Regions from separate parts of the Rahnella sp. WP5 genome, predicted to be linked through region 1. Evidence: predicted binding sites of a transcription regulator. Region 1 holds the regulator's gene; each other region holds the start of a gene.

Region 1 (2,204 bases):
TCCTGCTTCGGCGTGTAATAAGAGAATACGCGCGGGCCTTCGGCTATAAAGACATGGCTTGGTAGCAGGGTGCCGTCAATTTCCAGCGGAATAAGAGGATCAGGCAGATTCTGCGCCAGACATTGCGCACGCAACGTCAGCAAATCGGCTTTGGAATTATAAGGTAATACGTACAAAATCGGCCGCGTCGGGTCTAAATGCAACTCGGTAACCGGATCTGAAGGTATGACCTTGCTCTTTACCAGCAATGAGAGTGGTAAATTCAATAATGTGTAATAAAGTCTACGCCAACCTGACATAAAAACGTGAAGCCTCTTGTTAGCAATTTCGCCGCAAGGATACCAGAAAGATCCGTGGAGATCTGTGGTCATATAAAAGCTAAAATGCTGCAAACACTCTAAGGATCAGTACCCCAAATGGCGAACCAAGTCACCGGATTTACCCGAATTTATAAAGCGGCCGGCTATTCCTGGAAAGGATTCAAAGCGGCATGGCAAAACGAAGCGGCATTTCGCCAGGAGGCCAGCGTCGCTATCCCGTTAATTTTGCTATCTTTCTGGCTTGATGTCAGCACCATTGAACGTATCCTGCTGGTGGGATCCGTCGTGCTGGTCTGTGTCACGGAATTGCTCAACAGCGCGGTGGAATGTGCAATAGACCGCATCGGGCCTGAGTTTCATGTGCTTTCTGGTCGCGCAAAAGATATCGGCTCTGCTGCCGTACTTCTGACCATCATATTGGCGATTTTTGTCTGGGTCAGCATCTTTTGGTCGCGATGGTTCTGATTTGGAATCTGCATTCCAGGAATCAACGTTATGCCCTGTTTTTATTCAATCTTAGGTTTTCATTGACCGTTTAGCTGTATATACTCACAGCAAGACTGTATAAACAACCAGGGGGCGGAATGAAAGCTTTAACGACCAGACAACAAGAGGTCTACGACCTTATTCGCGATCATATCTCCACCACCGGTATGCCACCAACCCGCGCAGAGATTGCATCACGTCTGGGGTTCCGTTCTCCCAATGCGGCGGAAGAGCATCTTAAAGCGCTGGCGCGTAAAGGTGTTATTGAGATTGTTTCCGGTGCATCACGCGGCATTCGTCTGCTGATGGAAGAAGAAGAAGGTTTACCGCTGATTGGCCGCGTTGCCGCCGGTGAACCGCTGCTGGCGCAGCAACATATCGAAGGGCACTATCAGATCGATCCGGCAATGTTTAAGCCGAGCGCCGATTTCCTGCTGCGTGTCAGCGGTATGTCGATGCGTGATATTGGTATCCTTGACGGCGATCTGCTGGCCGTGCATAAAACGCAAGACGTGCGTAATGGTCAGGTTGTGGTGGCCCGTATCGATGATGAGGTCACCGTGAAACGCCTGAAAAAACAAGGCAGTGTGGTGCAGTTATTGCCAGAGAACAGCGAGTTTCAGCCGATCGTGGTGGATTTGCGCGAGCAGAATTTCAGCATTGAAGGCTTAGCCGTAGGTGTTATCCGCAACGGCGACTGGATCTGACCTTCGTACTTCGAGCTATCTCTGCGTTGGCTGCCTTCGCGAACCCCGGTCACATACTTGTGTATGCTCCCGGCGTTCGCTTAGTTGCCGCCTTGATATAACGCGAATTACTCGGTCAGATATGACTAAGTCAGAAATTGCTGTGTCAGATAGACAAGACTAAAACTAATTGAATATGGATGGCGGCCGCCTCTGGCATCCATGTGAATTCAAAGAGAAATGCGTTTCTCTCATCATCGCCCCTTTCGGGGCGATGTCATTTACAGGCATAACCTGAACCTCCGGCATGAGATTCTCTATGCAACATCATTCCCTGCGACACACACTCAAAAACACCTTTTTAAGCCCTGCCGATAAAGCGCTCTGGATGCTGGCGTTGCCGATGATTTTTTCCAATATCACGGTGCCGCTCCTCGGCCTGGTGGATACCGCAGTGATCGGTCATCTCAACAGCCCGGATTATCTCGGCGGCGTGGCTGTGGGTTCGATGATCACCACTTTCCTTTTTATGCTCTTACTGTTTCTGCGGATGAGTACCACCGGCATGACCGCTCAGGCGCTGGGCGCGAAAGATAACCAGCTTCTGGCGCGTGCTTTTGTACAACCCTTTCTTCTGGCTGTGCTGGCGGGCGTCATTATTGTGGTATTCCGTCATCCGCTGATGGAGCTGGCGTTTCACATTGTCGGCGGC
Region 2 (2,204 bases), on a different contig from region 1:
AATTCATCGTGCCCGACGTTCTGGAAACCTGTCAGCTGACCATGGGGCTGACCAAACTGGAAGAGGGGAGCCTGTGGAATACCATGCCTTGCCACACACATGAACGTCGTATGGAAGTGTATTTCTACTTCAATATGGAAGCGGAAACTGCCGTGTTCCACATGATGGGGCAACCACAGGAAACCCGTCATTTATTAGTGCACAACGAGCAGGCAGTCATCTCTCCTAGTTGGTCAATTCACGCCGGGGTGGGTACCAAAAACTATACCTTCATCTGGGGTATGGTCGGTGAGAACCAGGTATTCGATGACATGGATCACGTCAAAGTCAGCGAACTGCGCTAACTCCCCCTTGCTCTGCCTTCACCGGCAGAGCAACTCATTTTTTATGGCGAACGCGCCGTTGCAAAAGAGACTCTGAATATGATCCTCCGTTCATTTGAATTAAGCGGCAAAGTCGCAATCGTCACCGGTTGCAATACCGGGCTGGGACAAGGCATGGCGCTGGGTCTCGCGCAGGCGGGATGCGATATTGTGGGCATTAACGTTTCCGCCCCTGAAGAAACTGAAAAAAAAGTCACCATGTTAGGCCGCCGTTTTCTCGATCTGAGGGCTGATCTGAGCACCATCACAGGCATTCCTGAGCTGATCGAGAAAGCAGTCGGGGAATTTGGTCATATCGATATTCTGATCAATAACGCCGGTATTATCCGCCGTGAAGATGCCATCGAATTCAGCGAGAAAAACTGGGATGATGTGATGAATGTGAACAGCAAAACGCTGTTCTTTATGTCTCAGGCCGTGGCGAAGCAGTTCATCAAACAGGGTAACGGTGGCAAAATTATAAATATTGCCTCTATGCTCTCGTATCAGGGGGGGATCAGGGTGCCTTCCTATACCGCGTCAAAAAGCGCAGTAATGGGTCTGACACGACTGATGGCCAATGAATGGGCGAAGCATAACGTCAATGTGAATGCGATTGCGCCGGGGTATATGGCGACTAACAATACGGAACAGTTGCGCGCCGATGAAGAACGCAGCAAAGAAATCCTCGACAGAATCCCCGCCGGACGCTGGGGTCTGCCGGAAGATGTCATGGGGCCGGTAGTCTTTCTGGCATCGAAAGCCTCTGATTACGTTAATGGTTACACCATTGCCGTCGATGGTGGTTGGCTCGCGCGTTAAGGGCAGCATAAGTGACACCAGAAAGGCGTATTCTTATACGCTTTTTTGTTTTTTATCAGTCTGTTGACAATTAGTTACAGGGCATCTCTTCCAAGATTGTGACAGTTTCACTTATACTGGATAAAATAACAGTTATCCAGTTCGGACGCGTCATGACGGCGGAAGGCCATCTCATTTTCTCAATTGCCTGTGCAGTATTTGCTAAGAAGGCCCAGCTTTCTCCCGAACTGGCGCATGGTGACTGGTGGCACATCATTCCAGGGTCTTTGCTTACCTGTCTGCTGCCCGATATTGATCACCCCAAATCGGTGCTGGGTCAGCGTCTTAAATGGTTGTCAGCCCCCATCGCCCGGGCTTTTGGTCATCGTGGATTCACTCACAGTTTGCTGGCGGTGGCTGGAGGGATTTTCCTGCTACGCACTCATTTCCCTCACGACTGGGTGATCCCCGCTGATGCTTTCCACGCCATGATTATCGGTTACCTGAGCCATATCCTGGCAGATATGCTGACGCCTGCAGGAGTGCCGCTGCTCTGGCCTTGTCGATGGCGTTTCCGGCTACCGCTGATTAACAGCCAGAAAGGTAATCAACTCGAGCGCACGCTCTGCCTTATGCTGGTCGGCCTGACGCTTTTCTGGCCAGACTGGACGCCCATCATTGGTGCAATAAATCCTGACTTTTTTAATCACATCCTGAAATTATTCATCTGAATAGCATGAAATATTGCCGATATGATGAAAATTAATACAAACACCAACAAAAAGTTATAATGAATTCCTTTTGGATATAAATACTCAGACCCTCAAACTGATATTCTGCCCCCCAATGCTTTGGGATGGTGCAGTCCTTTTCCGGAAACACCCGTTTCATTTATCAAAATTATAAGTTTGGAGTCTGGTATGAATCTTCCGCTCGTTCTTAACGTAGTGGTTTTCGTTGCCCTGCTTTTGCTGCTGGCACAAACCCGCCACAAGCAATGGAGCCTGGCAAAAAAAGTTTTACTGGGTCTGGCTATGGGTG
Region 3 (2,204 bases), on a different contig from region 1:
AATCTTCTGGGTTTTGCGCCGCTAAATCTTTGGTACATTTGTATTTGCCACCGCGTTCAAACTCAGCCAGGGCATCCGCAACGGTATGACGGGCTAACACCTGAAACGACGCTTCTTCAGCTTCGCTGACAATGTTTTTGAAATAGGTGCAGGCATTGGCGCTGACCACACAGCGGGCGGGCACGTCCGGGCGAGCTGCCCACAGACGTTTATCTTCAATCACCGCGCAATAAATATCACGAAGTGTGATTTCTTCCGCCGGACGGCCAAGTGTAATTGAGCCGGTGCGACCAAGTGTGGAGACGATAATGCCATGCTGAGTCAGTGGCACCATCAGTTTGCGGATAAAACTGGAGTTGGCTTCCAGACCCGTTGCTAAAATCGCACTGGTGCAGCGCTGGCCAGCCTTTTGGGACTGAGCGATACAAAACACCATCTGCATAGCTGTCGGAAAGCGATAATCTAACATGTCATTGTCCTGAGAAACCAAGTCTTAGGTGAAGCACCGTATCACAGAGGAAATCCCCTATACGTGATCTGGTCAATAATATAACAAACACTGTTGCATTATTGAAGGCAGACACCTCTTAAACGCACAGAAAGCCACGATTTAGGGCACAAAAAAACCCATCCGGAGATGGGTTTTGGTACTCAGATTCTTTTATGAGAAGTTTCGGAGATTAGAACTGATATTGTAAGCCTACGCCCACGATATCATCGGTAGAGATTTTGTTGGTTTCGTAGAAATTATCATCGTTGTCCAGCAGGTTAATTTTGTAATCAACGTAGGTGGACATATTTTTGTTGAAGTAATAACTCGCACCAACAGAAACATATTTAACCAGATCTTTATCGTTGTTATCAGAAGTATTACTGCCGTCTGCAGTCAAATCCTTACCTTTAGATTGCAGGTAAGACACTTCAGGACGTAATCCAAAATCAAACTGATATTGTGCGGTTACTTCGAAGTTCTGCGTTTTGTTTGCAACACCACTCTCACCAAACATTGTCATATTACGCGTTTCGGAATACATCGTAGCGAGATAGACATTGTTTGCGTCATATTTTGTACCCACAGTCCAGACATCAGCTTTATCCCCTCCTGCAAAATTCTCGCCTGCAGAAGTCGTCTGATCGTTTGTACGGTCAGATGAGGCATACGCGGCACCCGCAGTGATACCCATACCAAAGTCGTAGGAAGTGAAATGTCCATTAACTATATGTTTAATATGATTATTAACTTGATTTTCAGTTTGATTACGTAAATAAACCCCACCACGCATCCCCATGAATTCATGAGGAATAAATTTAGTTTTGCAGAAAAGGTTTTATTTTACTAAAACAAATATTGCTGTATGTATATCCAGGCTTTTTTTTGTGCAAGGTAGTTTATGCTTGTTAAGCTGATGTACAACAAAAGAAATATGGCCGGTGTGCCGAATGCCAATGCGCTGATCCTGACTGAACTGACCAAGCGTGTACATAACACCTTCCCTGATGCTGACGTGAAGGTAAAGCCAATGGTGACGCTCAGCAGCATCAACACTGATGCCAGCAAAGCACAAAAAGCTATTCTGGCCGGAATAGTGGAATAGATGTTTGATGATGCAGGTAACTGGCTGGCGGTTGACTAAGGAGCTGATTATGCGTGTTGAAATTACTGTAGATAAAACAAAAAAATTACCTGCTGGCGCTCTATCTGCTTTAGCCATTGAGTTCAACAAACGGCTACAGCGTGTTTATCCCGGCGCTGAGGCAACTGTCAGACTGGCTGGCATGGATGGACTGTCCGTTATCGGCGGGAGCACTGTCGATAAAGAAGCCATCGAAGTAATACTTCAGGAAACGTGGGAAAGTACAGATGACTGGTTTCAGCCTGATTAATGATGATGTCGGCGCATCTTGACACCCAAAACACACAAAATTATACTTTCACTGTCATGACAGCAACCGATCAGAGGCCTCGTGGTTGAATGCACTGACCGGTTTGCTACATCCCTCCCCCTGATATTCCCCCAGTATTTATGGTAACTCCGATTAGGTCTAAGATGTTATTATGAGCCTTTTACTAACATCATGAAAAGTCTTTTGATTGATTCATTACATGGAGTTTCGATGAAATATTTACTGGTGCCAGCACTAATGATAGTTCTCGTATTACTTGTAATGTTCTCATCGATGATAGACGGAAATATCCCATGGTA
Region 4 (2,204 bases), on a different contig from region 1:
TGAAAAGGGGGGAGAAGGGCTGCTGGCGGCCGGATTCGGCCTGTCGAGTTTCATCCTGGCGCCACAATGTATTGCGAAATTCCGCGCAGCGTATCCCGGCGTGGATATCACGCTGGAAGATCTGCCTTCCGCGCAGCAATACGACATGCTGCAACGCGGGGAACTGCACATTGGTTTTGTGCGTGTCCCGCCGCCTGCACCGCTCCGTTACCACGCGCTGTTTGAGGATAAACTGGTGCTGGTAGTGTCTGAAGATAACGGCGAGGATATGAGTGAACGGCTCAGGAACCGTCCGTTACTGCGTTTGTATACTGAGCGGGCGGGGGGGCTGAATGCGCAGACAGACCGTTTTTTACAGGAGAATCTGTTTCATGTTTCATCGGTTCAACTGGCGGAGGATATCCAGACTATTGTCGCACTGGTAGCGGCCGGCATCGGCGTGGCATTGCTACCCGAAAGCGTCGTGCATATTGCGCCGCCGGAGCTGAAAATACTTCCGCTCACCGGCCCTGCGACGCGCTGGCAGGTGGGGATTGCATGGGACGCCCGGAATGAAGATGTCATTCGCGATAACTTTGTGCGGATGGTGACTGAAAATCTCAAAGCCGCTGCCTGTATATAGAACGGTCCGGAATGTGGCCCGCGCCATCAGGCCGACGGCGATGAGTTCACCAATGCGAAAGACCCTGGCCAGAATTCAGTTTCTGTTTCCAGCCCTGCGTTCAGGAAAGCCTGAACTACCCGTCTTTGTTCAGGTAAATTCCTGGCCGGGTGATGACCCAGGTGTAGTCAGGTTCGTTAACCGGTGTGTAACCAAACTTTTGATACAACCACGGCGCGGTAGAAGTAAAGAGTGCCATCCGGCGAAGTTTTGCTGTGACCGGATGCGACTGCACACATTCGATCAGCCATGCGCCCAGATTTTTCCCCTGATAATCTTCCAGCACATAGACATCACACAGGTAAGCAAAGGTGGCGTAGTCCGTGATAAAGCGGGCGTAACCGATCTGTTTTCCGTCGTCGAACAACCCGAAGTTCAGGCTGTTTTCTGCGCCAGCGCGAACTGTCTGTTCGTCAATGCCCGGCGCCCAGCTTGACCGGGTCAGGTAGGCGTGAATTGCCGGAATATCCAGTTTTTGAAAATCGGTAGTGATCAGATAAGTGTCTTTGGTCCAGTTGCATACAGCTTTCAGGTTTGTCACGGGAACCTCACAAGTTCGTTGAAAACAGGTCGTTTTCTACCTTACCGGCTCACGCTGAGAAATTCACCCGCGTTATAGTTGCCAGGGTATGTGCCCGGCCTTTGACGCGCCGCACTATAAAAATCAGGCCGGATGATGTATCCTGCACTGATTATTGGTATGCTGTATATAATTACAGTATAAGGAGCGAATCATGGCTGTTGAAACAAAATTTGTTGTGGTCAGAAAAGGTGAAGAGAAAATGACTTTTGCCAATAAGAAAGAAGCAGACGCTTACGACAAGATGCTGGACATGGCGGATGCTTTTACTGAATGGCTGTTACAGAGCAATATCGGGATGGATGAAGCACTGGCGGAAAACATTGCACTTCACCTCGCCGAGCAGAAAGACACCGTCCAGCATATTCTGCGCACCAGCAAATTGCCGGAAGCAGAAATCGCACACCAGCCCGCCGCTGAAACGCCAGCAGAAGCAGAAGCAGAAGAAGTGGTCGCAGAAAACGTGGCTGTTGAAGAAAATGCTGCCGAAGAAAATGTTGCCGAAAAACCTGCCACTGCCAAAAAAGTCCGTGCGGTAAAAGCCGCGTAACGGAGAGAACAGCGTGCGTAACGGCACGCTTTCTTCCCCCCTGATACCACGCTCAGTATTTCAGTGGCAAACGGATCACTTCTTTCAGAATACCGTTGTGCAGCCTCACATATCCCCCCTGTTTCAATTGTGAAAGCACTTTCATGATCGTGCTGCGTGAAAGGTGCGTTTTAAGCTGAATGTAATGGGCAGCAGGAATATTTTCGCGTATTTCCGGCGGTTCTTTCATGAGTTCCATGAGCTGGTGGCGCAGAATTTCATAGGATGTCGGTGCCGTCAGCATTGTGCTTTTGACATAGAGATTGTTGGTCATCCTGAAAAAGTGCTTTGCCATTGGCTCCCATAACTCCAGACGATCAATCAGGGCATGCATCTCCGCCACGGTGGAGACGGCAATCTCAGATTCATCCTGC

Evidence for each region. Region 1 encodes LexA, which represses DNA repair genes until DNA is damaged. Its sites were predicted from a motif close to TNCTGTATGTACATACAGNA; they were not measured.
Region 2: the regulator LexA is predicted to act here: its motif matches at 1,299-1,318, upstream of EX31_RS14115 (metal-dependent hydrolase).
Region 3: the regulator LexA is predicted to act here: its motif matches at 1,350-1,369, upstream of EX31_RS01510 (DinI-like family protein).
Region 4: the regulator LexA is predicted to act here: its motif matches at 1,363-1,382, upstream of EX31_RS01260 (YebG family protein).

Annotation. Positions count from the first base shown of each region.
Region 1 covers NZ_JQJR01000012.1:28,552-30,755, forward strand. Annotated here, with positions in the region: gene plsB (glycerol-3-phosphate 1-O-acyltransferase PlsB) at 1-299, opposite strand, end outside; gene EX31_RS11840 (diacylglycerol kinase) at 417-785, shown strand; gene lexA (transcriptional repressor LexA) at 905-1,513, shown strand; gene dinF (MATE family efflux transporter DinF) at 1,812-2,204, shown strand, end outside.
Region 2 covers NZ_JQJR01000014.1:85,835-88,038, forward strand. Annotated here, with positions in the region: gene kduI (5-dehydro-4-deoxy-D-glucuronate isomerase) at 1-344, shown strand, start outside; gene kduD (2-dehydro-3-deoxy-D-gluconate 5-dehydrogenase KduD) at 423-1,184, shown strand; gene EX31_RS14115 (metal-dependent hydrolase) at 1,337-1,894, shown strand; gene EX31_RS14120 (L-cystine transporter) at 2,084-2,204, shown strand, end outside.
Region 3 covers NZ_JQJR01000005.1:339,156-341,359, forward strand. Annotated here, with positions in the region: gene EX31_RS01500 (RrF2 family transcriptional regulator) at 1-469, opposite strand, end outside; partial or broken gene EX31_RS01505 (porin) at 681-1,286, opposite strand; gene EX31_RS01510 (DinI-like family protein) at 1,392-1,595, shown strand; gene EX31_RS01515 (DinI-like family protein) at 1,645-1,884, shown strand.
Region 4 covers NZ_JQJR01000005.1:280,891-283,094, reverse strand. Annotated here, with positions in the region: gene EX31_RS01270 (LysR family transcriptional regulator) at 1-622, shown strand, start outside; gene EX31_RS01265 (GNAT family N-acetyltransferase) at 738-1,202, opposite strand; gene EX31_RS01260 (YebG family protein) at 1,396-1,791, shown strand; gene EX31_RS01255 (helix-turn-helix domain-containing protein) at 1,844-2,204, opposite strand, start outside.